One region of the Lysobacter yananisis genome, then DNA from elsewhere that is predicted to be linked to it. Evidence: riboswitches for the same ligand, from Rfam matches in the RefSeq annotation. Region 1 holds a riboswitch; each other region holds the start of a gene.

What was found. Region 1 has a riboswitch for cobalamin ahead of btuB (TonB-dependent vitamin B12 receptor). Riboswitches for the same ligand answer to the same signal wherever they lie in the genome.
Region 2: linked by a shared signal. The riboswitch ahead of RDV84_RS03575 (CoA-acylating methylmalonate-semialdehyde dehydrogenase) and the one ahead of btuB (TonB-dependent vitamin B12 receptor) in region 1 are both predicted to bind cobalamin.
Region 3: linked by a shared signal. The riboswitch ahead of metE (5-methyltetrahydropteroyltriglutamate--homocysteine S-methyltransferase) and the one ahead of btuB (TonB-dependent vitamin B12 receptor) in region 1 are both predicted to bind cobalamin.

The regions. Positions count from the first base shown of each region.
Region 1 covers NZ_CP133568.1:2,951,619-2,958,660, forward strand. The annotation lists gene RDV84_RS12500 (amidohydrolase family protein) at 1-655, opposite strand, end outside; gene RDV84_RS26355 (DUF6053 domain-containing protein) at 849-929, opposite strand; gene RDV84_RS12505 (TonB-dependent receptor plug domain-containing protein) at 1,035-3,431, opposite strand; cobalamin riboswitch at 3,782-4,036, shown strand; gene btuB (TonB-dependent vitamin B12 receptor) at 4,155-6,041, shown strand; gene RDV84_RS12515 (hypothetical protein) at 6,092-6,739, shown strand; gene RDV84_RS12520 (hypothetical protein) at 6,762-7,042, shown strand, end outside.
Region 2 covers NZ_CP133568.1:825,114-832,155, forward strand. The annotation lists gene RDV84_RS03560 (enoyl-CoA hydratase/isomerase family protein) at 1-218, opposite strand, end outside; gene RDV84_RS03565 (enoyl-CoA hydratase) at 215-1,009, opposite strand; gene RDV84_RS03570 (acyl-CoA dehydrogenase family protein) at 1,006-2,184, opposite strand; gene RDV84_RS03575 (CoA-acylating methylmalonate-semialdehyde dehydrogenase) at 2,196-3,710, opposite strand; cobalamin riboswitch at 3,883-4,102, opposite strand; gene RDV84_RS03580 (M23 family metallopeptidase) at 4,482-5,696, shown strand; gene RDV84_RS03585 (DUF2188 domain-containing protein) at 6,013-6,276, opposite strand; gene RDV84_RS03590 (response regulator) at 6,527-7,042, shown strand, end outside.
Region 3 covers NZ_CP133568.1:397,791-404,832, reverse strand. The annotation lists gene RDV84_RS01790 (diguanylate cyclase) at 1-620, shown strand, start outside; gene metE (5-methyltetrahydropteroyltriglutamate--homocysteine S-methyltransferase) at 844-3,123, opposite strand; cobalamin riboswitch at 3,313-3,582, opposite strand; gene RDV84_RS01780 (COG3904 family protein) at 4,028-5,197, shown strand; gene RDV84_RS01775 (aldo/keto reductase) at 5,573-6,619, opposite strand; gene RDV84_RS01770 (acyl-CoA thioesterase) at 6,731-7,042, opposite strand, start outside.

The sequences.
Region 1 (7,042 bases):
CCACCGCCGGTTCGAACTCGCGGTCGACGGTGACGAACCAGCCCGAGGCGGCGATGGTCGCGGCGGTGCGGCCGTCCTCGCGCAGCCAGACCATGCGCGGGGTGAAGTCGAGCCCGAGGATGCTGTAGAGCTGCAGCGTGACCGTGCCGTCGCGGCCGGCGATGGGGTGTTCGCCGACGCGTTCGATCCGCGCCTCGCCGGCCGGCAACAGCTCGAGCGTGCGCTGCGGCGCCTTGAGCAGGGCGCGGGCGAGCGCGCCGGTGGCTTCCGGGGCGGCCTGCAGCGGCAGGAAGAACGCCGGCGCGGTCAGCGCGCGCTCGCCGCTTTCGCTCGGGTTCTTCCAGCGCGCGCTGCCCGATTCGGCCCGGTAGCTTTCCTCGAACGGGGTCAGCAGGTAGTCGTTGCCGCGGCCGCTGTACTCGCGCAGGGTGCCGTCGTCGTTGAGGCGCCAGCCGGTGCTGCTGCGGTCGCCGCGGCCGCGGTCGGTGTAGTGGAACTCGACCCGGACCGAGCCGTCGTCGGCGGTGGTCACTTTCTGTTCGCCGGCGCTGCGGCCTTGCATCAGCACGGCGTAGTCGCGGGTGGCGGGCGCGGCATGCGCGCTCAGCGCGGCGGCGAGGGCGAGGGACAGCGACAGCAGGGCGATCGGGCGCATCGAAGGGCTCCGGGGTGGCGTGCTGGTGGCAGGACGGTACCGATGCGGTATAGCCGATCTGCGCGGCGCGAGGATGTGCCGGCAGTGGGGACTCGCGTGCCGACGGGTGGTCGCCGGCTTTGTCGGAAGGTCTTGTGGGAAGGCTCTTGTGGGAAATCTCTGTGGGAGGGCCTTCAGGCCCGATGCTTTTATCTCAGGTCGCGGCGACCTGACCGGAAAGCATCGGGCCTGAAGGTCCTCCCACAAAAGCATGAAGGCCATCCCACAAGAGCATGCAGCCCTTCCCACAAAAGCAGCATGCAGGCCCTCCCGCAAAAGCGCGAAGGCCCGGGACTGGGCCCGGGCCTTCATGCGCTCAGGTTTCAGCGCGCCGAGCGCCTCACCACTTGTAACCCACCTTCAAGTACGCGAACGCGCCGTTGAACCCGAACGGCGAGGCGGTGTTGTACGGCAGGTAGTTGCGGGTGCCGCGCACCAGCTTGGACTCGTCGGGGTATTCGTTGAGCACGTTGTCGCCGCCGACGGTGAAGTCCCAGCGGTCCAGGCGGTAGGTCGCGGCCAGGTCCAGGGTCCACTTGGCACTGAAGGTCTGGTCCTGCAACGGGTCGCTCGCGTGCAGTTCGGTGAACTCGCCGTAGCGGGTGGCGGTGGCGGTGAGGTTCCAGTTGCCGCTCTTCCAGTCGCCGGCGAGGAAGAACTTGTCGCGCGGCGCGCCCTTGGTGATGCGGCCGATCTCGGTGCGGCCGATGCGCACCGCGGCCGGGTCGATCGCCGCCAGCCGCGGCGGGTTCGGCGCGATGTTCTCGATCTCGGTCTTGGAATAGTTGTAGCCGGCGGTGGTGCTGAGCTTGCCGTTGCCGACGTCCCAGCCGTAGGTCGCGATCAGGTCCACGCCCTGGGTCTTGGTGTCGACCGCGTTGGTGAAATAGCGGCCGCCGCCGATGCCGGGATAGCCGTTGGCCTGCAGGTAGTTGCGCACCGCGGTGCTGGTCAGGTTCTCCGACAGCAGGATGCGGTCGTCGACCTTGATCTGGTACGCGTCGAGGGTGATGTACAGGCCGTCGGCCGGCTGCAGCACCAGGCCCAGGCTGTAGTTGGTCGATTCCTCTGCCTTCAGCGGTTCCGAACCCAACGCCACCGCGGCCGGGTTGTCGACGCGGAAGGTGCCGATCTCGTACGGCACGCCGCTGATGAAGTTGGTGGCGATGGACTGGAAGTACTGCTGCTGCAGCGACGGCGCGCGGAAGCCGGTGGACACGGTGGCGCGCAGCGCGACCGCGTCGGTGAAGGCGTAGCGCGCCGACAGCTTGCCCGAGGTGGTGTCGCCGAAGTCGCTGTAGCTCTCGTAGCGCGCGGCCAGGCCGGCGGAGAACTTGTCGGTCAGGTCGCCTTCCACGTCGAGATAGAACGAATAGCTGTGGCGGTCGAACTCGCCGGCGTCGCTGGCGCGGAAGCCCGAGAACACCTGCGCGCCCGGCAGCACCTGGCCGTTGGACGCGGGCACGCCGCCGTTGGCGTAGGACAGGAACTCGCCGGCGCGCTGGCTGAATTCCTCGCCGCGCCATTCCGCGCCCCAGGCGAAGGTGATCGGGTACTTCCAGCCGAAGTCCACCGGGCGGGTGAAGTCCAGGTTCAACACGTGCTGGGTCACTTCCAGCGCGCCGGCGTAGAACTTGGTCGGCGAACTCGGGCCCAGGCTGCGGTTGAGCGTGTTCTCGATGTCGAAGGTCAGGCCGTTGTGGCCGTAGTTGTAACTCAGGTCGATCTGGGTGCCGCCGGCGGTTTCGCTGCGCACGCCGAACACCGCGGCGCGGTCCTTGCTGACGTTGTGGATCTGCGGCAGGAAACCGTTGGGATAGATCGAGGGGATGTTGCGCGGATCGGCGGCGAAGCGGAAATAGCCGTTCGACAGCACGTCGCGTTCGCTGTAGCTGCCGAAGGAATAGAACGACAGGTAGTCCACCGGCTTGAATTCGCCGTTGTAGGAGAACGCGCCGTGGTCGATCTCCGGATCGCCGTAGCGCTGTTCGACCACGCCCTGGAACGGCCGCGCGCGGTTGGTGTTGTCCTGGTGGCCGCCTTGCGCGGCCAGGCGCAGCCAGCCGCGCTCGCCTTCCAGGCCGAGGTCGCCGGAGAGCTGGTACTGCTCGCCGTCGCCGGCGCTGTACTGGCCGTAGCGCGCGGCGATCGAGCCGCCGCTGCCGGAACCCTTCAGCACCACGTTGACCACGCCGGCGATGGCGTCGGAGCCGTACTGCGCGGACGCGCCGTCGCGCAGCACTTCCACTCGCTCGATCGAGGCGATCGGGATCGCGTTGAGGTCCACCGGCGAAGAGCCGCGGCCCTGGCTGCCGTTGAGGTTGATCAGCGCGGTGGTGTGGCGGCGCTTGCCGTTGACCAGCACCAGCACCTGATCGGGCGCGAGGCCGCGCAACTGCGCCGGGCGCACCGCGTCGGTGCCGTCGGTGATCGCCGGGCGCGGGAAGTTCAGCGAGGGCAGGGCGCGCGACAGCGCGGTCGCCAGCTCGACCGTGCCGGTGGCTTCCAGGGTCTCGGGGGTGATGATGTCGATCGGCGCGGTCGACTCGGCGACGGTGCGGTCGGACACGCGCGTGCCGGTGACGATGACCTGGTCGAGGGTCTTGGCGTCGGCCTGGGCGGGTTGCTGGGCCAGGACGGCGGGGGCGGCGGTCAGGCTCAAGGCGATGGCCAAGCCGAGGGCGAGCGGGTGGCGGACGCGGAGACCGGGGCGGGCGAGCGTGCGGCTGGCGTGCATGAAGACTCCTGCATGGGGGACTGACAGCGATGTCATCCGGGTTTAACACGGTCATAACAACCCGGTCAATGAAGCGGCCAGGAACCGGCTAACGCAAGTAATCAAAAAGTGGTAGGCGCCTCGTTTTCGGCGCTGCGCCGCGGATCGCGGGCAAAAAGAACCGCCGGTCGCATATGCGCGGCGAGCCGGCGGCCGGAAAACGAACAAGGATCGGGGGTGTGGCGCGGGGCCCGATCGCACGCAGGCCCGCCGCCAGCATGGCCGCGGATGCGGCGACGATTGAATAGGACCGGTCCGAAACAGGGCCGCGTGCTGGCGGTGCCGTTCGCTCGCCCGGGCGTCGCGACTGTTAAGATGCGCGCGCTCAAGGTGATCGCCGGCACAGTCCGGCGATTGAAACGGGAATCCGGTCGCGCCGCGGGTCTGTTCGCCAGAACGGTCCGCGCGCTCAAGCCGGAGCTGCCCCCGCAACGGTAGGCGAGTCCACGCACCGCAACGGCCACTGTGCTTCATGCATGGGAAGGCGCGGCGCCGGAACCTCGGACAAGGACGCTCGACAGGTTCCACTCGCAAGCCCGGAGACCGGCCTGGAGCGCGAACCGACCGGCGGCGGGCCTGGTGGCGGAGCGAGCGCGCCTGTGCGTGTCCTTCCGCGCTGTTTTCGCGCCGGTCCCGACCCTTGTCGGCCGCGCGGGAGAGCGCGGCCCTGGAGACCCGCAGGCCATGCAGCACCGCTTCGTCCGTTCCCCGCGCCGCGCGCTCGCGCCGGCCCTGGCCATCGCCCTGTCCGCCGCGGCCGCCACCGCCCCTGCCGCGCCGGCGGTCGATCTCGACCAGGTCGTGGTCACCGCCACCCGCACCGCGCAGACCCAGGACGCGACCCTGGCCGCGGTCACCGTGATCGACCGCGCCGACATCGAGCGCCTGCAGCCTTCGTCGCTGCCGGACCTGTTGCGCGGCACGCCGGGCGCGTCGCTGGCCAACAACGGCGGGCCGGGCAAAAGCACCTCGCTGTTCCTGCGCGGCAGCGAATCCGATCACGTGCTGGTGCTGGTCGACGGGATCAAGCTCGGTTCGGCCACCAGCGGCGGCGCCTCGCTGCAGGACATCCCGGTCGAGCAGATCGAGCGCGTGGAGATCGTGCGCGGCCCGTTCTCCAGCCTGTACGGCTCGGAAGCCATCGGCGGCGTGATCCAGATCTTCACCCGCCGCCCGCAGGGGCCGTTCGCGCCGAGCTTCAGCGTCGGCATCGGCAGCAACAAGACCCATCGCGCGTCCGCCGGCGTGGCCGGAAAGGGCGAGCGCGGCTGGTATTCGATCAACGCCGCGCACGAGGACACCGACGGCATCGACGCCTGCCGCGGCAAGCCGTCGCCGGGCGGCGCCGGCTGCTTCACCTATTCGCCCGATCGCGACGGCTACCGCAATTCGTCGCTGACCCTGCAGGGCGGCTACCGCTTCAACGAGCAGTGGGACGGCGAGGCGCGGGTGTTTCGAGCCGAGGGTTACAACGAATACGACGGCAGCCAGAACAACCAGGCCGACACCGTCCAGCAGGTCGCCGGCGCGAAGCTGCGCTACCGCCCGAGCGACCGCCTCGCGTTGAGCCTCAACGCCGGCCGCAGCTGGGACCTCAGCGAGCAATACAAGGACGGCAAGTACTCCAGCACCTTCGACACCCGCCGCCAGCTCGGCTCGCTGCAGGGCGACCTCGGCCTCGGCGGCGGCCTGCTGAGCCTGGGCTTCGACTGGCAGCGCGACGAAGTCGAAAGCAACACCGCCTACAAGCGCGACGCGCGCGTGCTGCGCGGCGCGTTCGGCCAGTACCAGCGCGAGTTCGGCGCGCACGCGCTGCAGGCCAGCCTGCGCCGCGACGACGACAGCCAGTTCGGCGGCGAAACCACCGGCAGCGTGCTGTGGGGCTGGAACTTCGCCGACGCGCTGCGGCTGACCGCGAGCTACGGCACCGCGTTCAAGGCGCCGACCTTCAACGAGCTGTATTACCCGGGGTACGGCAATCCGGACCTGGGCCCGGAAACCTCGCGCAGCTTCGAACTGGGCCTGCGCGGCACCTTCGGCGAGGGCGGCCGCCAGGTGTGGTCGCTCAACGCCTACCAGACCCGGATCGACGATCTGATCGCCTACGACGCCTCCATCGGCCTGCCCGGCAACGTCGACCGCGCCCGCATCCGCGGCCTGGAAGCGGCGCTGGACACGCGCGTGGCCGGCTGGGACCTGCGCGCCAGCGCGACCTGGCTGGACCCGCGCAACGACAGCCGCGGCGGCTACCGCGACAACATCCTGCCGCGGCGCGTGCGGCAGAGCGCGCGCATCGACCTGGACCGCCGCTTCGAACTCGACCGCGGCGACGCGTTCTCGCTCGGCGCCAGCGTCTACGCCGCCGGCCAGCGCTACGACGACCTCGCCAACAAGCGCGAACTCGGCGGCTACGCCCTGGCCGACCTGCGCCTGGGCTACGCGCTGGGCACGGACTGGAGCGTGCAGCTGGCGGCCAACAACCTGTTCGACAAGCGCTACGAAACCGCGGCCTTCTACAATCAGCCCGGACGCACCTACCTGCTGAGCCTGCGCTACCGTCCCAACCGCTGAACCCGCCCGCGCCGGCCGCGCGCGCGGCCGGCCCCGACCGAGAGACGACGATGATCTCCACGACCCAGTCCCAGCCGAACCGCCCGGCCCCGCGCCGGCACGAACTGCGGCCGCTGCTCGCGGGCCCCGCGCAACTGGCGATCCTGGCCGTGCTGCTGACGCTGATGGCCGCGACCCGTTTCCACGCGGTCGGCAGCGCGCTGCACCTGCCGGACGCATCGATGGCGGTGTTCTTCCTCGGCGGCCTGTACCTGCAGCGCCACCGGCTGTTCGCCGGGCTGCTGGTGGCGGCGGTGGCGATCGACTACATCGCCGTGACCGGGCGCGGGCTGAGCTTCTTCGATCACTACTGCGTGACGCCGTCGTACGCGTTCCTGCTGCTGGCGTATGCGGTGCTGTGGTACCTGGGCCGGGCCTGGGCGCCGTCGATGGCGGCGCGGCCGCGCGCGCTGGCCGGCGCGCTGGCGGTGGCGCTGGTCGCCGCCAGCGCCTCGTTCCTGATTTCCAACGGCGCGTTCTACTGGTTCGGCGGCCGTTACGCCGATCCGAACTTCGCCCAGTACATCGAGCGGGTCTGGCGCTGGGGCCCGTTGTTCGTCGGCACCACGATGGCCTATGTCGGCGCGGCGTTGCTGGCGCATGCGCTGGTCGCGCGTTTCGCCCGTCCGCGCGGCGCCGCATCCGGCCCGCGCCACTGAGAAGGAGAGCGTCATGAGCTTGTTGCTTCCGCCGAGCCAGGCCGCGCTGCCGCTGCGCGCGCGCAACGGCCAGATCGCCGCCGCGCTGGCCTTGGCCGCGCTGATGGTGTGCACCCGCGGCCAGCACTTCGCCACCGTCGATGCGCTGCCGAGCGCGTCGTGGGCGGTGTTCTTCCTCGCCGGCGCGCTGCTGCGCCCGGCCTGGTTGTTCCCTGCGTTTTTCGTGTTGTCGTCGTTGCTGGACCTGGCCAGCCTGGCGCTGGGCCGGGTCACCGACTGGTGCCTGTCGCCGGCGTACTGGGC
Region 2 (7,042 bases), 2.1 Mb from region 1:
ACCATCGCCAGCGCCGGGTCCTGCGCCCAGCGCTGCAACTGCGCGTCGAGCAGGCGCGCCATCTCCAGCGACAGGCCGTTGAGCGTGGCCGGCGCGTTGAGCGTGGCGATGCCGATGCGGCCGTGCGCACCCTGGCGCTCTTCGAACAGCACCGGCGCCGGCTGCGCCGAGTCCTGCGCCGAACCCCGCGCGTCCGCGTCCTTGAGATGCGCGTTCATGCGTTCTTCCATTGCGGCGCGCGCTTTTCCAGGAACGCGGCCACGCCCTCGACCTGATCGGCGCTGTCGAACAGATCGACGAAGGCCTCGCGCTCGCGCACCAACGCGGTCGCGTGCGGCTGGCTGCGGGTGGCCTGGACCAGCGCCTTGCACGCGGCCACGCTGGTCGGGCTCTGCTTTTCGGCCTGCTTCGCCCATTCCAGCGCGCGCGCCAGCGCCTGGCCCTTGGGCACCACCTCCTCGACCAGGCCGATGCGCAGCGCGGTCGCCGCGTCGATGCGTTCGCCGAGCAGGATCATGCGCTTGGCCCAGCCCTCGCCGACCAGCCGCGGCAGGTTCTGGGTGCCGCCGGCGCAGGGCAGCAGGCCGACGGTGGCCTCCGGCAGCGCCAGCTGCGCCTGTTCCTCGGCGACGCGCAGGTCGCAGGCCAGCGCGCATTCCAGGCCGCCGCCCATGGCGTAGCCGTTGATCGCGGCGATCGACACGCCGCGGAACGCACTGAGCGTCTCGAAGGCCTCGCCGAAGCGGCGCGCGGCCTCGCGCGCCAGCGCCTTGTCGCCGCCGGCGAACTGCTTGAGGTCGGCGCCGGCGCTGAAGAACTTCTCGCCTTCGCCGACGATCACCAGCGCGTAGACCTCGCGGTCGGCGTCGAGGTCGCGGACCAGGTCGCGCAGCGCGGCCAGGCTGTCGCGGGTCCAGGTGTTGGCCGGCGGGTTGCTCAACGTCACCACCGCGGTGTGGCCGTCGATGCGCAGCTGCAGCCCCGCATGGGTCTTGGCGGTCGAACTCATCGCAATTCCTCTTCGCTGTTGAGCAGGTGGCGCGCGATGATCACGCGCATGATCTCGTTGGTGCCTTCCAGGATCTGGTGCACGCGGCAGTCGCGCATCAGCCGCTCGATCGGGTACTCGCGGATGTAGCCGTAGCCGCCGTGGATCTGCAGCGCTTCGTTGCAGATCGAAAAGCCCGCGTCGGTGGCGAAGCGCTTGGCCATCGCGCACCACACGGTGGCGTCGCCGGCGCCGGCATCGACCTTGCGCGCGGCGGTGTGGACCATCTGCCGCGCCGCCACCAGCTGCGTGGCCATGTCGGCGAGCTTGAACTGCAGCGCCTGGAATTCGGCCAGTTTCTTGCCGAACTGGCGGCGCTCGCCCATGTAGCGCCGGGCCGCGTCGAGCGCGCCCTGGGCCGCGCCGAGCGAGCAGCTGGCGATGTTGAGGCGGCCGCCGTCGAGGCCCTTCATCGCGATCTTGAAGCCGTCGCCTTCCGCGCCGAGCAGGTGGTCGGCCGGCACGCGTACGCCTTCGAACGAAATGCCGCGGGTGGGCTGGCTGTTCCAGCCCATCTTCTCTTCCTTGCGCCCGTAGACGATGCCGGCCGCGTCGGCCGGCACCGCGAACGCGCTGATGCCGCGCGCGCCGTCGCCGCCGGTGCGCGCCATCACCACCAGCAGGTCGGTCGAGCCGGCGCCGGAGATGAAGGCCTTGGCGCCGTCGATGACGTAGTCGCCGCCGTCGCGCCGCGCGCGCGTGCGCAGCGAGGCCGCGTCCGAACCCGCGCCGGGCTCGGTCAGGCAGTACGAAGCCAGCTTGCGCCCGCTGGCCAGTTCCGCGCCCCAGCGCGCGCGCAGCGCCGGGGCGGCGTGCGCGGCGAACATCCAGGTGGCCATGTTGTGGATGCTGATGAAGGCGGCGGTGGAGGGATCGGCCGCGGCCAGTTCCTCGAACACGATCGCCGCGTCGAGCCGGGTCAGGCCGGAGCCGCCGGCCGCCTCGTCCACGTACAAGCCGCAGAAGCCCAGTTCGCCGGCCTGGGCGATGGCTTCGCGCGGAAACACGCTGTGCGCGTCCCAGTGCGCCGCATGCGGCGCGAGTTCGGCGCGGGCGAAATCGCGCGCGGCCTCGCGGTAGGCCGCCTGTTCTTCGCTGAGCCCGGTCGGCGCGGCCGGATGAACCTGCCAGTCCATGACCGCGGCCATCACTTGAGGCTGATCGTGGTGTTGACGCCGTGGCCCAGCGTGTCGTCGTCGAACCAGCGCGCGGTGACCGTCTTGGTCTGGGTGTAGAAGGTCACGGCCTGTTTGCCGTAGGGGCCGAGGTCGCCGAGCTTGGACGCGCGCGAGCCGCTGAAGGAGAACAGCGGCACCGGCACCGGGATCGGCACGTTGATGCCGACCTGGCCGACATCGATGTCCTCCTGGAAACGCCGCGCGGCCGCGCCGGACTGGGTGAAGATCGCGGTGCCGTTGCCGTTGGGATTGGCGTTGACCAGTTCGATCGCCTCGTCCAGCGTCTCCGCGCGCAGGATCACCAGCACCGGGCCGAAGATTTCCTCGTCGTAGATGCGCATGCCGGGCGCCGCGCCGGAGAAGATCGTCGGACCGACGAAGTTGCCGCGTTCGTAACCCGGCACCGCCGGCGCGCGACCGTCGAGTTCGAGCGTGGCGCCCTGCTCGACGCCGGAGGCGATCAGGCCCTCCACCCGCTCGCGCGCGGCGCAGGAGATCACCGGGCCGACGTCGGTGCCGGCCTCGGTGCCGGCGTTGACCTTGAGCGTCTTCGCCTTGGCCACCAGGTCGGCGATCCAGTCGTTGGCCGCGCCGACCAGCACCGCGGTCGAGGCCGCCATGCAGCGCTGCCCGGCCGCGCCGAACGCGGCGCCGGCGAGCGCGTTGAGCGTCTGCTCCTTGTTCGCGTCGGGCAGCACCACCGCGTGGTTCTTCGCGCCCATCATGCATTGCACGCGCTTGCCGGCGAGCGAGGCGCGCTGGTAGACGTGGGTGCCGACCTTGGTCGAACCCACGAACGACACCGCCTTGATGTCGGGGTGGTCGCAGATCGCATTGACCGCGGTTTCGCCGCCGTGGACGACGTTGAGCACGCCCTTGGGAATGCCCGCCTGCAACGCCAGCTCGCACAGGCGCATGGTCACCAGCGGGTCCTGCTCGGACGGCTTGAGCACGAAGGTGTTGCCGGTGGCGATGGCCATCGGGAACATCCACAGCGGGATCATCGCCGGGAAGTTGAACGGGGTGATGCCGGCGCACACGCCCAACGGCTGCAGCAGGGTGTAGGTGTCGACGCCGCCGGCGACGTTGTTGGCCAGTTCGCCCAGCTGCAGGTTGCCGATCGCCGCGGCGTGCTCGACCACTTCCAGGCCGCGGAACACATCGCCTTCCGCGTCGGGCAGGGTCTTGCCCTGTTCGGCGGTGAGGATCGCCGCCAGTTCGCCCATGTGCTCGCGGATCAGCTGCTGGTACTTGAGGAAGATCCGCGCGCGCGCGCCGATCGGCGTCTTGCGCCAGGTCTTGAACGCGCGCTGCGCGGCGGCGACGGCGGCGTCGATTTCCGCCGGCGTCGCCATCGGCACGCGCGCAAGCACGGCCTGGGTGGCGGGATTGACCACGTCGCGCCAGTGCGCGGTGGAGGATTCGACGAACTCGCCGTCGATCAGCAGCTTGACGGTCGCGACGTCGGTCGCGACTGCGTGCATGTCGTTCATGTTGGTCTCCGGATCGCACACCCGCGAAGGCAGGCGCTGCGCGAACGAAGACCGGGCGAAAGGCGGGCGCACGCGCGCCGCACCGCATCCGCTCGTCAGGTCGCCCGCCGCAACGCCCGAGGAGAACGCCGCGGCGCGGGCCGCGGCAAAGCCGCGTGCGCCGTCCCGACGTCCGCCACAGGCCGGTCTCCGGACTCGCGAGCGACGCGGATGCGTCCCGCCGGCGCCTTCCCGCGCGTTCGCGCAGTGGCCGATGCCGGCTGTAACTCGCCTACCGTTGCGGGGGCAGTGCCGGAATGGGACTCGCGTCCGCACCGGCTTCCCGTTTCACCCTGCGCGCTCGCTGGAGCGGGCGGCAGGACACCTGTGGCGCGCGCAGTGTAGTGGTTCGGCGGCGACAGCCACAAGCTGCGCCGCGGTATGGTCGCCGGCCGGCGCCTTCGTTCGCGCCGTCGGCGACGCGCGGCGGGCATCGCGCCGCGACCGACGCGCGCGGCGCTGCGACACGGCGAATGCGCGTTCGCGACGCGATGAACCGCGCGCCCGGCGAGCGCCATTTCATCCACCTGAATTGCACATCGCACCGCCGCCGCGACTTGGCCGATCGGCGGGATCGACGCCGCGCCCGGCTGCGCGCGAAGGCGCGTATAAGGGCCTCAGGCGGCCTGATTGCAGGCAACACCGGGACGTCCGCGCTCGTCCGCGCGCCGCCGGCCCACAGCGCGAATCACGCCGCGTCGCGGCCTGCTCAAGGAGAACCACATGCTCAGGAAGAACCGCATGCCCGAACACCACCGCGCCTCGAACAACGCGAATGCCCGCCGCGCGCGCGGCGCGCCGGCGCTGTGCCTGGCCCTCGCGCTCGCCGCTTCGTCGCTCCCGGCGTCGGCAGCCGACGACGCCGCGCCGCGCGATGTAAGCGGCACGGCGCCCAATGCCAGCGCCGGCGGCGCTTATGCGGTGGCCGAACACGGCGAGCATCTGTCGCCGCAGTTCCGCCAGCGCGCCTGGAACGACATCCGCGACAACGCGCGCAAGCTCAAGCTCGCCGCCGCGCCGCGATCCTCGGCGCGTTCGCTCGGCGGTTTCGCCTGGCCGCTGGCGCTCAACAACGGCCTGGCCGATCCGGGCTATCACGCGATCTCGAACTACGTCGACCAGGCCGGCGCCGGCCAGGTCCTCGACTACAGCTGCGGCGCGCGCAGCTACGACGGCCATCGCGGCACCGACTATTACCTGTGGCCGTTCTCCTGGTACAAGATGGACAACAATCAGGTGAAGGTGATCGCCGCGGCGGCGGGCACCATCGTCGGCCGCTACGACGGCAATTTCGACCGCAGTTGTTCGGTCAACAACAACAACTGGAACGCCGTCTACGTCCAGCACGCCGACGGCTCGGTCGCCTGGTACGGCCACATGAAGAACGGCTCGGTCACCGCCAAGGGCGTCGGCGCGAGCGTGGCGCAGGGCGAGTACCTCGGCATCGTCGGCAGTTCCGGCAGTTCGACCGAGCCGCACCTGCACTTCGAGGTCTACGACGCCAACGCCAACCTCATCGATCCTTACGCCGGCTCGTGCAACGGCCTGAATCTGTCTTCGGCCTGGGCCGCGCAGCGGCCGTACTACGACTCGGCGATCAACAAGCTGATCGTCGGCAACGCCCAACCGGCGTTCGCGTCGTGCCCGAACGCGGAGAGTCCGAACGAGAACACCGCGCTGCGCTACGGCCAGCAGGCCTCGTTCAGCGCGTTCTACCGCGACCAGCTCAACGGCCAGCAGAGCCAGTACCGGATCCTGCGGCCGAACGGCACGGTGTTCGCCTCGTGGACGCACAACGGCCCGGCGCCGCATTACGCCTCGTCGTGGTGGAACTGGACCTGGAGCAGTTTCGCGCCGAGCGGGCCGGCGGGCGTCTGGCGCTTCGAGGTCGCCTACAACGGCACGACCTACAGCAAGAACTTCACCTTGTCGCCCTGACCCCGGGGAGTCCCAGGCTCGGCGCCGCCGGTGGCGGTGCCGGGCCGTCGGCGGTGCGGCGGCGATAGCCGCACGCATCGCCGCGGCGGGGTACGAGCAGCGCTTGCGTTCGCGTGCGCCGCCGTCGCGGCGCGCCAGCGCCCGATGCGCGCTTGCGCTTCGACGGTGCGATGGCTGGGCCGGCGGCGATCCTTCCGCGCGATCCGAACCAGCGACGCGGCCGTTGCAAGCGCTCGGCCGCGCAAGGTTGATCGCGTGAACGCACGCGGCCCTACCCTCGTCCGCGACGCTTGGCGCGGTCGCTACCGCCGCGGCCTCACTGCCGCCGCCACTCCGCGCACATCGCGCCGGCCGTGCCGCCGAGGAACACCGCTTCGCGGTCCATGCGCCCGTCCAGGCGCTGCACCCAGACCTCGGTGTGGCCGCCGGTGTCCTGGTTCTGCCGGCGCGCGCGCACCCGCGCCGCGGCGCTGGCGATGTCGCGGGTGGGGAACGCGATCTCTTGCGAACCGTTGATGCGCAGGCGCCAGAACCGCTGCGCGTGGGATACGACTTCGTAGATCGTCACCAGCGTGGACATCGGCACTCCATGCGGTCCGGCGATGCGGGGTGGCGCCACGCTAACAAAGCCCAAACGTGATGAATGTAGGAAAACCCCGATTCACCGTCGGCATGCGTCTACACAAGCGTAGACACCCGGTTACGTAACGTAGTCATCCGCCGACGTTCGCGTCGGCGCACCGCACTTTGCCCGCGGGCGAGTTGCGGACCTCGGAAACGGCCTGGACATTCGCTCGCATCATCTACGGAGCGATAAGGAAATGATCCGGGTGTTCATCGTCGATGACCAGCCATTGGTCCGTCACGGACTGCGCTGGATCCTGGGCGCGCACAGCGACATCGACGTGGTCGGCGAAGCCGGCGATCCGCACGAGGCGGTCCAGCGATTGGACCAGTCCGCGGCGGACGTGGCCTTGTGCGGCTTCAACCTGCCCGACGACGACGGCCTGGGCCTGGTGCAGCGGCTGCTGCGGCACGATCCCGCGCTGCGCATCCTGATCGTGTCGGTGGTCGGCGACGGGCCGATGCCGCGCCGCCTGCTCGCCGCCGGCGCGCTGGGCTACGTGTCCAAGACCCGCGACGCCGCGGTGGTGGTGCGCGCGCTGCGCGAAGTCGCCGCGGGCCGTCGTTTCATCGACGACTCGCTCGGCGGCCGCATCCTGTTCGAGTCCTCGCCGTTCGACCGGCTCAGCCCGCGCGAGTTGGAAGTGACCCGGCTGATGGTCGAGGGCCGGCGCAACCACGAGATCGCACTGGCCCTGCGCGTGGCCGAATCGACCGTGCGC
Region 3 (7,042 bases), 2.6 Mb from region 1:
CCGCCATCGTCGACCTGTCGACGCGGCTCGACCACGCCCACGCCGAACTGCGCCAGAGCCTGGCCGAGCGCGAACACGACGTGGCGCAGCGCACCGAGCAACTGCGCGCGGCCCTGCGCGAACTCGACCGGGTCGCCTGCACCGACCCGCTGACCGGCGCGCTGAATCGTCGCGGCCGCGACGAATTCGTGCAGGCGCTGGCCGCGCAGGGCGCGCGCCTGGGCAGCGTCGCGGTGCTGTTGCTCGACGTCGACCACTTCAAGGCCTACAACGACCGCTACGGCCACCGCGCCGGCGACGAAGCGCTGCGCACCGCGGTGGCGGCGATCCGCGCCGAAGTGCGCGAAGGCGACGACGCGGTGGTGCGCGCCGGCGGCGAGGAATTCTGCGTGCTGATCCCCGGGGTCGGCCGGGCGCGCGTGCTCAACATCGCCCGCGCGATCCTGCTCGGGCTGTATCGCCGGGACATCGAACACCGCGACAGCGAACACGGCCGGCTGACCTGCAGCATCGGCGTGGCGATGGCCTACAGCGTGGACGAACTGGATGCGGCGATGGATCGCGCCGACGAAGCGCTGTACCGGGCCAAGCGGCGCGGGCGCAACGGGTTTTGTTCTTGATCGCGCGAGGATCGCAGCGCGGGTAGCGGATGTCGCGGCGCGTGGCCGCAGGCGGTGCGTATCGCGAAACGGCGGCGATGCGGGTTTCGCGGTGGTCGGATTGGCGCGGTTCGCAGGGAACAAACGACGGGCGTTCGCGCATCGGCGAGCGCCCGCGTCGGTTGCCTCGGCCGCGCCGGACGCGCCGCGCACGCGGCGCGACGCATCCGCCGGACCGTCCGGCTCAGGCCTCCGCCCGCGCCGCCTCGCGCAGGCCTTGCGCCGCGCTGACCATCGCCCGCAGCGCCGCGCGCACTTCCGGCCAGCCGCGGGTCTTCAGGCCGCAGTCCGGATTGACCCACAGCTGCGCCGGTTCCAGCACGTCCAGCGCCTTGTCGAGCAGCTCGCGCATCTCCGCTTCGTCGGGCACGCGCGGGGAGTGGATGTCGTACACGCCCGGGCCGATGCCGTTGGGGTAGCGGTAGCGCACGAACGCGTCGAGCAGCTCCATGCGCGAGCGCGAGGTCTCGATCGAGATCACGTCGGCGTCGAGCGCGGCGACCGCGTCGATGATGTCGTTGAACTCGGCGTAGCACATGTGGGTGTGGATCTGGGTCGCGTCGCCGACGCCGCTGGCGGCGAGGCGGAAGCTCTCGCCGGCCCAGGCCAGGTACGCCGGCCAGTCGGCGCGGCGCAGCGGCAGGCCTTCGCGCAGCGCCGGCTCGTCGATCTGGATCGCGGCGATGCCGGCCGCCTCCAGGTCCAGCACTTCCTCGCGCAGGGCCAGGGCGATCTGCCGGCAGCTGTCGGCGCGCGGCTGGTCGTCGCGCACGAACGACCACTGCAGGATCGTCACCGGCCCGGTCAGCATGCCCTTGACCGGCTTGGCGGCGTGGTCCTGGGCGAAGCGGCTCCATTCCACCGTCATCGGCCTGGGCCGGGCGACGTCGCCGAACAGCACCGGCGGCTTGACGCAGCGCGAGCCGTAGCTCTGCACCCAGCCGTGCGAGGTGAAGGCGAAGCCGTCGAGCTGCTCGCCGAAGTACTCGACCATGTCGTTGCGCTCGAACTCGCCGTGCACCAGCACGTCGATGCCGAGCGCTTCCTGCTCGCGCAGGCACTGCACGGTTTCGTTTTCGAGGAAGGCGCGGTAACCGGCGTCGTCCAGGCGCCCGGCCTTGTGTTCGGCGCGGGCCTGGCGCACCTGCGCGGTCTGCGGGAACGAGCCGATGGTGGTGGTCGGGAACAGCGGCAGCTTCAGCCGTTGCTGCTGCAGCGCGATGCGCTGCGGATAGGCGCTGGCACGGCGGGTCATCGCCGGCTCGACCGCGGCCAGGAGCTTGCGCACCTGGGCGTTGCGCAGCAGCGGCGAGGCCAGGCGCGCGGCGCGCGCGCTGGCGGCCTGGGCCAGTTCGCCTTCGGCCGCGGCGTCGCCGGCCAGCGCGCCGGCGACCAGGCGCAGCTCTTCGATCTTCTGCTTCGCGTACGCCATCCACTGCTTCAGCGGGCCGGGCAGCTTGCGTTCCAGCTCCAGGTCGGTCGGCACGTGCAGCAGCGAGCACGACGGCGCCAGCCAGCGCGCGCGTTCGCCGGCGCGGCGGGCCAGGCTCAGCGCGGCGTCGAGGTCGGCGCGCCAGATGTTGCGGCCGTCGACCACGCCCAGGCTCAGCGCGCGGTCGGCCGGCAGCAGCGGCAGCACCGCTTCGAGCTGTTGCGGCGCGCGCACCAGATCCAAGTGCAGCGCTTCGACCGGCAACTGCGCGGCCAGCGCGGCGTTGTCGCCGAGCGCGCCGAAGTAGGTCGCGAGCAGGCGCTGCGGCGAGTCGGCCTGGGCGAGCGCGTCGAAGGCGCGGCGGTAGGCGGCGCGGTCGGCGTCGTCGAGGTCGAGCGCCAGCGCCGGCTCGTCGATCTGCACCCACTGCGCGCCGGCCGCCTTGAGCGTGGCCAGCAGCTCGGCGTAGGCCGGCAGCAGCGCGTCGAGCAGTTCGCGCGGATCGCCGCCGTCCGTGCGCTTGCCGAGCTTGAGCAGGGTGACCGGGCCGAGCAGCACCGGCCGCGCGTCCAGGCCGAGCGCGCGGGCCTGGGCCAGTTCGGCCAGCGGCTTGTCGGCGCGCAGCGAGAAGCGCTGGCCGGGTTCGAACTGCGGGACCAGGTAGTGGTAGTTGGTGTCGAACCACTTGGTCATTTCCAGCGCGCGCAGGTCGCGGCGGCCGTCCTGCAGGCCGCGGGCGAGGGCGAAATAGCCAGAGAGCGGATCGTCCTCGAACGCGGCGCGGTGCGAGGCCGGGATGGCGTCGAACAGCACGGCGGTGTCGAGGACATGGTCGTAGAGCGAGAAATCGTTGCACGGCACGCTGTCGGCGCCGGCCGCGACGGCCAGGCGCCAGTGGCGTTCGCGCAATCCGGCGGCGGTGGCCTGCAGCGCGGCCGCGTCGCGGTCGCCCTTCCAGAACGATTCCAGGGCTTGCTTGAGCTCGCGCCGCGCGCCGATGCGCGGGAAGCCGAGGGTGGTGACGCTGATCATGATCAATACCTGCGATGCGTGGGCATGACGCAGGGCAACGAAGGAGACCACGGCCGCGCCGGCCCGGACGCGGGTGCGCCGGACTGCGGATCGATCCGTTGGCTTCGACCTCCGCCCCCGCGGGCGAGCCGGCCCGCCGCGCGCATCGCGCGGACGCGACGGCGAAGCGGGACCGGAGTCGGACGGAAGGCGTACCTTCCGGTCGCGGCAGGTCTTCGGGCTCGGGACTTTGAGCGAGGAGTGAGCGCAGAGGAGTGAGAAGCGAGCAAAAGCCAAAGGGCTTTACTCGCTTCTCACTCCTCTGCGCTCACCCCTCGCTCCGCCTACTAAGGCCGCTTCCCAGGCGTACCGCCCAGTGCCAAGGCCCGTTCGTTTCCCATACCGCTGCGGGGCAGCTCCGGATTCGCACCGGATTCCCTCTGGCCGGCCGCGGCGTCAACCGTGGCCGGCGTGTCCCATCGCTTTATCTGTATGAAGCGATGTTCACCGAGACGCGGCCAAGGTACGCAGCGGGCCCGGCGAAGTCAAATGACACTGCGGCGGTTTGCGGCACCGGTCGGGCCGGGACGAACGGCATCGGGCCTGAAGGCCCTCCCAAGCGTCAGGGGCGGTGCGGCAGCGGCGGGAACATCGAAGGCTCCAGCGATCGTGGGAGGGCCTTCAGGCCCGATGCTGTCCGGTCAGATCGCCGCGCTCCCGCCACGTTTGCCGCACCTGTCGGTTGCGCGCGCGAGCGGTCCGTCCTCGCCCCGGGTTCATCCGCCCCGCGTCAACATGAAGCCCGGCCCGCCCACGCGCGTCGTGCTCGTTGAGCTTGGACGAGCCTGCCGCTAACGTTTGCAGGCGCAGCGCGCGGCGCGGGCCAGGACGGTCCCGCGCGATTCCGACTCCGGTGGCTCGACACATGGTTCCGCAACGCTCCCCGTTCCTTTCCCGCAGGCTCCTGGCCGCCGCGTTCGCGGCGTTGTGCGCGCTGGCGCTGGCCGCTTGCGGCCGGGACCCGCAGGCGCCGCCGGCCGCGGCGGTGACCCTGGGCAGCCAGAACGAGATGCCCAAGCCGGCGCCGGCGGCGGTCAGCGAAGAGGACATCCTCAAGGGCACCTACTGGCCGCCGGCCAAGCTCGACGGCGGCAGCGCCCGGATCAGCTGCGAATACGACTACCCGCGCTTCGGCGACGGCGACACCCTGGAATCGCTGGACTTCTTCAGCCTGGTCGACGCGATGTCGCCGTGCCAGCAGCGCGGGGTGGTGCGGGTGCGCTACCAGGGCAAGATCGGCGCCGGCTTCACCGCGCTGACCCAGCGGGTCGCGGCGATGGCCGCGCGCATGGAGATCCCGACCCGCATCCTCGACATCGACTCCAGCGGTGGCCACGTCGAGGAAGCGCTGCGCGCCGGCGACTCCATCGCCGAATCGGGCTGGGCGATCTGGGTGCGCGAGAACTCGGTCTGCCACAGCGCCTGCGTGCTGGTGCTGGCGGCCGGCGACACCCGCTCGATCGAGGGCAAGGTCGGCATCCACCGGCTGATGCGCGACCGCTCCACCGCCACCTCGCGCGCCGAGCTCAGCCGCGAACTGCGCGCGATCAACCAGCAGGTGCGCGATTACCTGGAGCGCAACGGCGTGGCCACCGCGGTCTCGGACCTGATGATGACCGTGGCCAACCGCGACCTGCGCATCCTGACCCCGGACGAACTCAAGCAATACGGCCTGGACGGCACCAACGCCGCCCAGGACGACCTCGACCGGATCCGTCTGGCGCGCAAGTGCGGCGACGACTTCGTCCGCCGCCGCGAATCCTTCCGCCGCGCGTTCGACGCGCAGTGCATGGGCACCGGCAAGAGCTTCGAGTCGATGCCCGAATGCGCCGAGCAGTTGCAGGCCCAGTTCGGCTTCCCGGACAAGACCTGCCCGGGCGAGAGCCCGGCCGACCTGTACGCGCGCGACCTGCCGCCGCCGTTGCTGGACGAGGCCGCGGCGGGCGAGGGCGCGGCCGAGCCCGCCGACGGCAAGCCGGCCGGCGCGGCGGGCAAGAACGAGCCGCCCGCCAAGGCCGACAAGGCGGCGAAGTAGGCGTGCTGTAGGCGAGCGGCGGCGCTGCCGCGCGCGGATTCTCTGCCGTCGCTTCCGTTCCGTTTCGCCGTGGCGTTTGCGCTGCGCGTCTGTTCCGCGGCTTCGCTTCGCCTCCGATTCGCCCCGCTTCATTACCCCGTCATTCCGGCGAAAGCCGGAACCCATTTTGCCGTTGCTCTTGCGACGGTCGGAAAAGCGGAACGGCAAAATCAAGGTGGGTTCCGGCTTTCGCCGGAATGACGGGGTGGGGGAGCGCGTTGTAGTGGAAAGCGCGGCCCGCAACCGGAGTGGCGGAGTTGGGGACGTGGTGTACCGGAAAGCGCGGCCCTCAGTCGCCGCGCCCTTCTGCTTTGAAGTCCGTCTTTACCCAGCGCCTCACCAATCGCGTCGCACCCGCGCGCCGCCGAACATCGCGCCGACGATGCCGGGCAGGGCCAGGAAATCGTGCGGGAACCCCAACGCGATCGCGCTCGCCTGTTCCAGCCGTTGCAGCTGCGCGGCGCCGAGCGCGAGCTCCAGCGCGCCGAGGTTTTGCACCAGCTGCGCTTCGGTACGCGCGCCGATCACCGGCACGATCGCGCCGGGCCGCTGCAAGGTCCACGCCAATGCGACCTGCGCCGGCGGGCGCTCAAGCTCGCGCGCGATGTCGACCACGACCTCGGCGATGTCGAGCGCGCGCTCGGTCAGCGCGCCGTTGCCGATCGCGACCGCGCGCCGGCCCTGAGCCGTGGCCGGGTCGAGGTCGGCGCGCGAATACTTGCCGGTCAGCACGCCGGAGGCCAGCGGCGACCACGCGCTCACGCCGAGGCCGAGTTCGCGCGCCATCGGCAGCAGTTCGCGCTCGCTGTCGCGCTGGGCCAGGCTGTATTCGGTCTGCAGCGCCACCAGCGGCGACCAGCCGCGCAGTTCGGCCAGGGTCTGCATGCGCGCGGCCTGCCACGCCGGCAGGTCGGAGACGCCGGCGTAGAGCAGCTTGCCCGCGCGGACGAGGTCGTCGAAACCGCGCATGACTTCCTCGACCGGCGTGGTCGCATCCCAGGCATGCAGGTAGAGCAGATCGAGATAGTCGGTGCCGAGCCGGCGCAGGCTGGCCTCGACCGATCGGCGCAGGTTCTTGCGGTGGTTGCCGCCGGCGTTGGGATCGCCCGGGTCGGTGCACAGCGAGAATTTGGTGGCGATCACCAGGCGGTCGCGGCGGCCCTGGGCGAAGCGGCCGAGCAGGGTTTCCGAACTGCCACCGGTGTAGAAATTCGCGGTGTCGACATAGTTGCCGCCGCGTTCGAGATAGGCGTCGAACACGCGCCGCGCTTCGTTCTCGTCGCTGCCCCAGCCCCAGTCGTCGCCGAAGGTCATGGTGCCCAGGCAGATCGGGCTGATGCGCAGGCCGCTGCGGCCGAGGGTGCGGTAGTGGTCCAGTTGCATCGCGGTATCCGTAGTGGAGGTGCGAGGCACTGTAGGAATCGCGCGCGCCGAGGAATATCCGCAGCTTGCGCCGGCGCGGCGGCGCGCCGGATCGCTGTGTTGCGGCGTCGGCTACGCCTGCGCGGCCGGCAGCGGCGGCACCGCGGTCGGCTTGCCCTCGACGTCGAGCGCGATCATGGTGAAGCGCCCGCGCGTGGCCAGCTGCGATTCGCCGGTCAGCAGGTCCTCGCGGATCATCTCGACTTCGACCTGCATCGAGGTGCGGCCGGTTTCGACCACGCGCGCGATCAGCTCGACCAGCGCGCCCTTGGGCACCGGCAGGTGGAAGTCGATCTGCTCCGAGCGCGCGGTGACCACGGTGCGGCGCGCGTAGCGCGAGGCGGCGATGAAGGCGGCCTTGTCCATCCACGCCAGCGCCTGGCC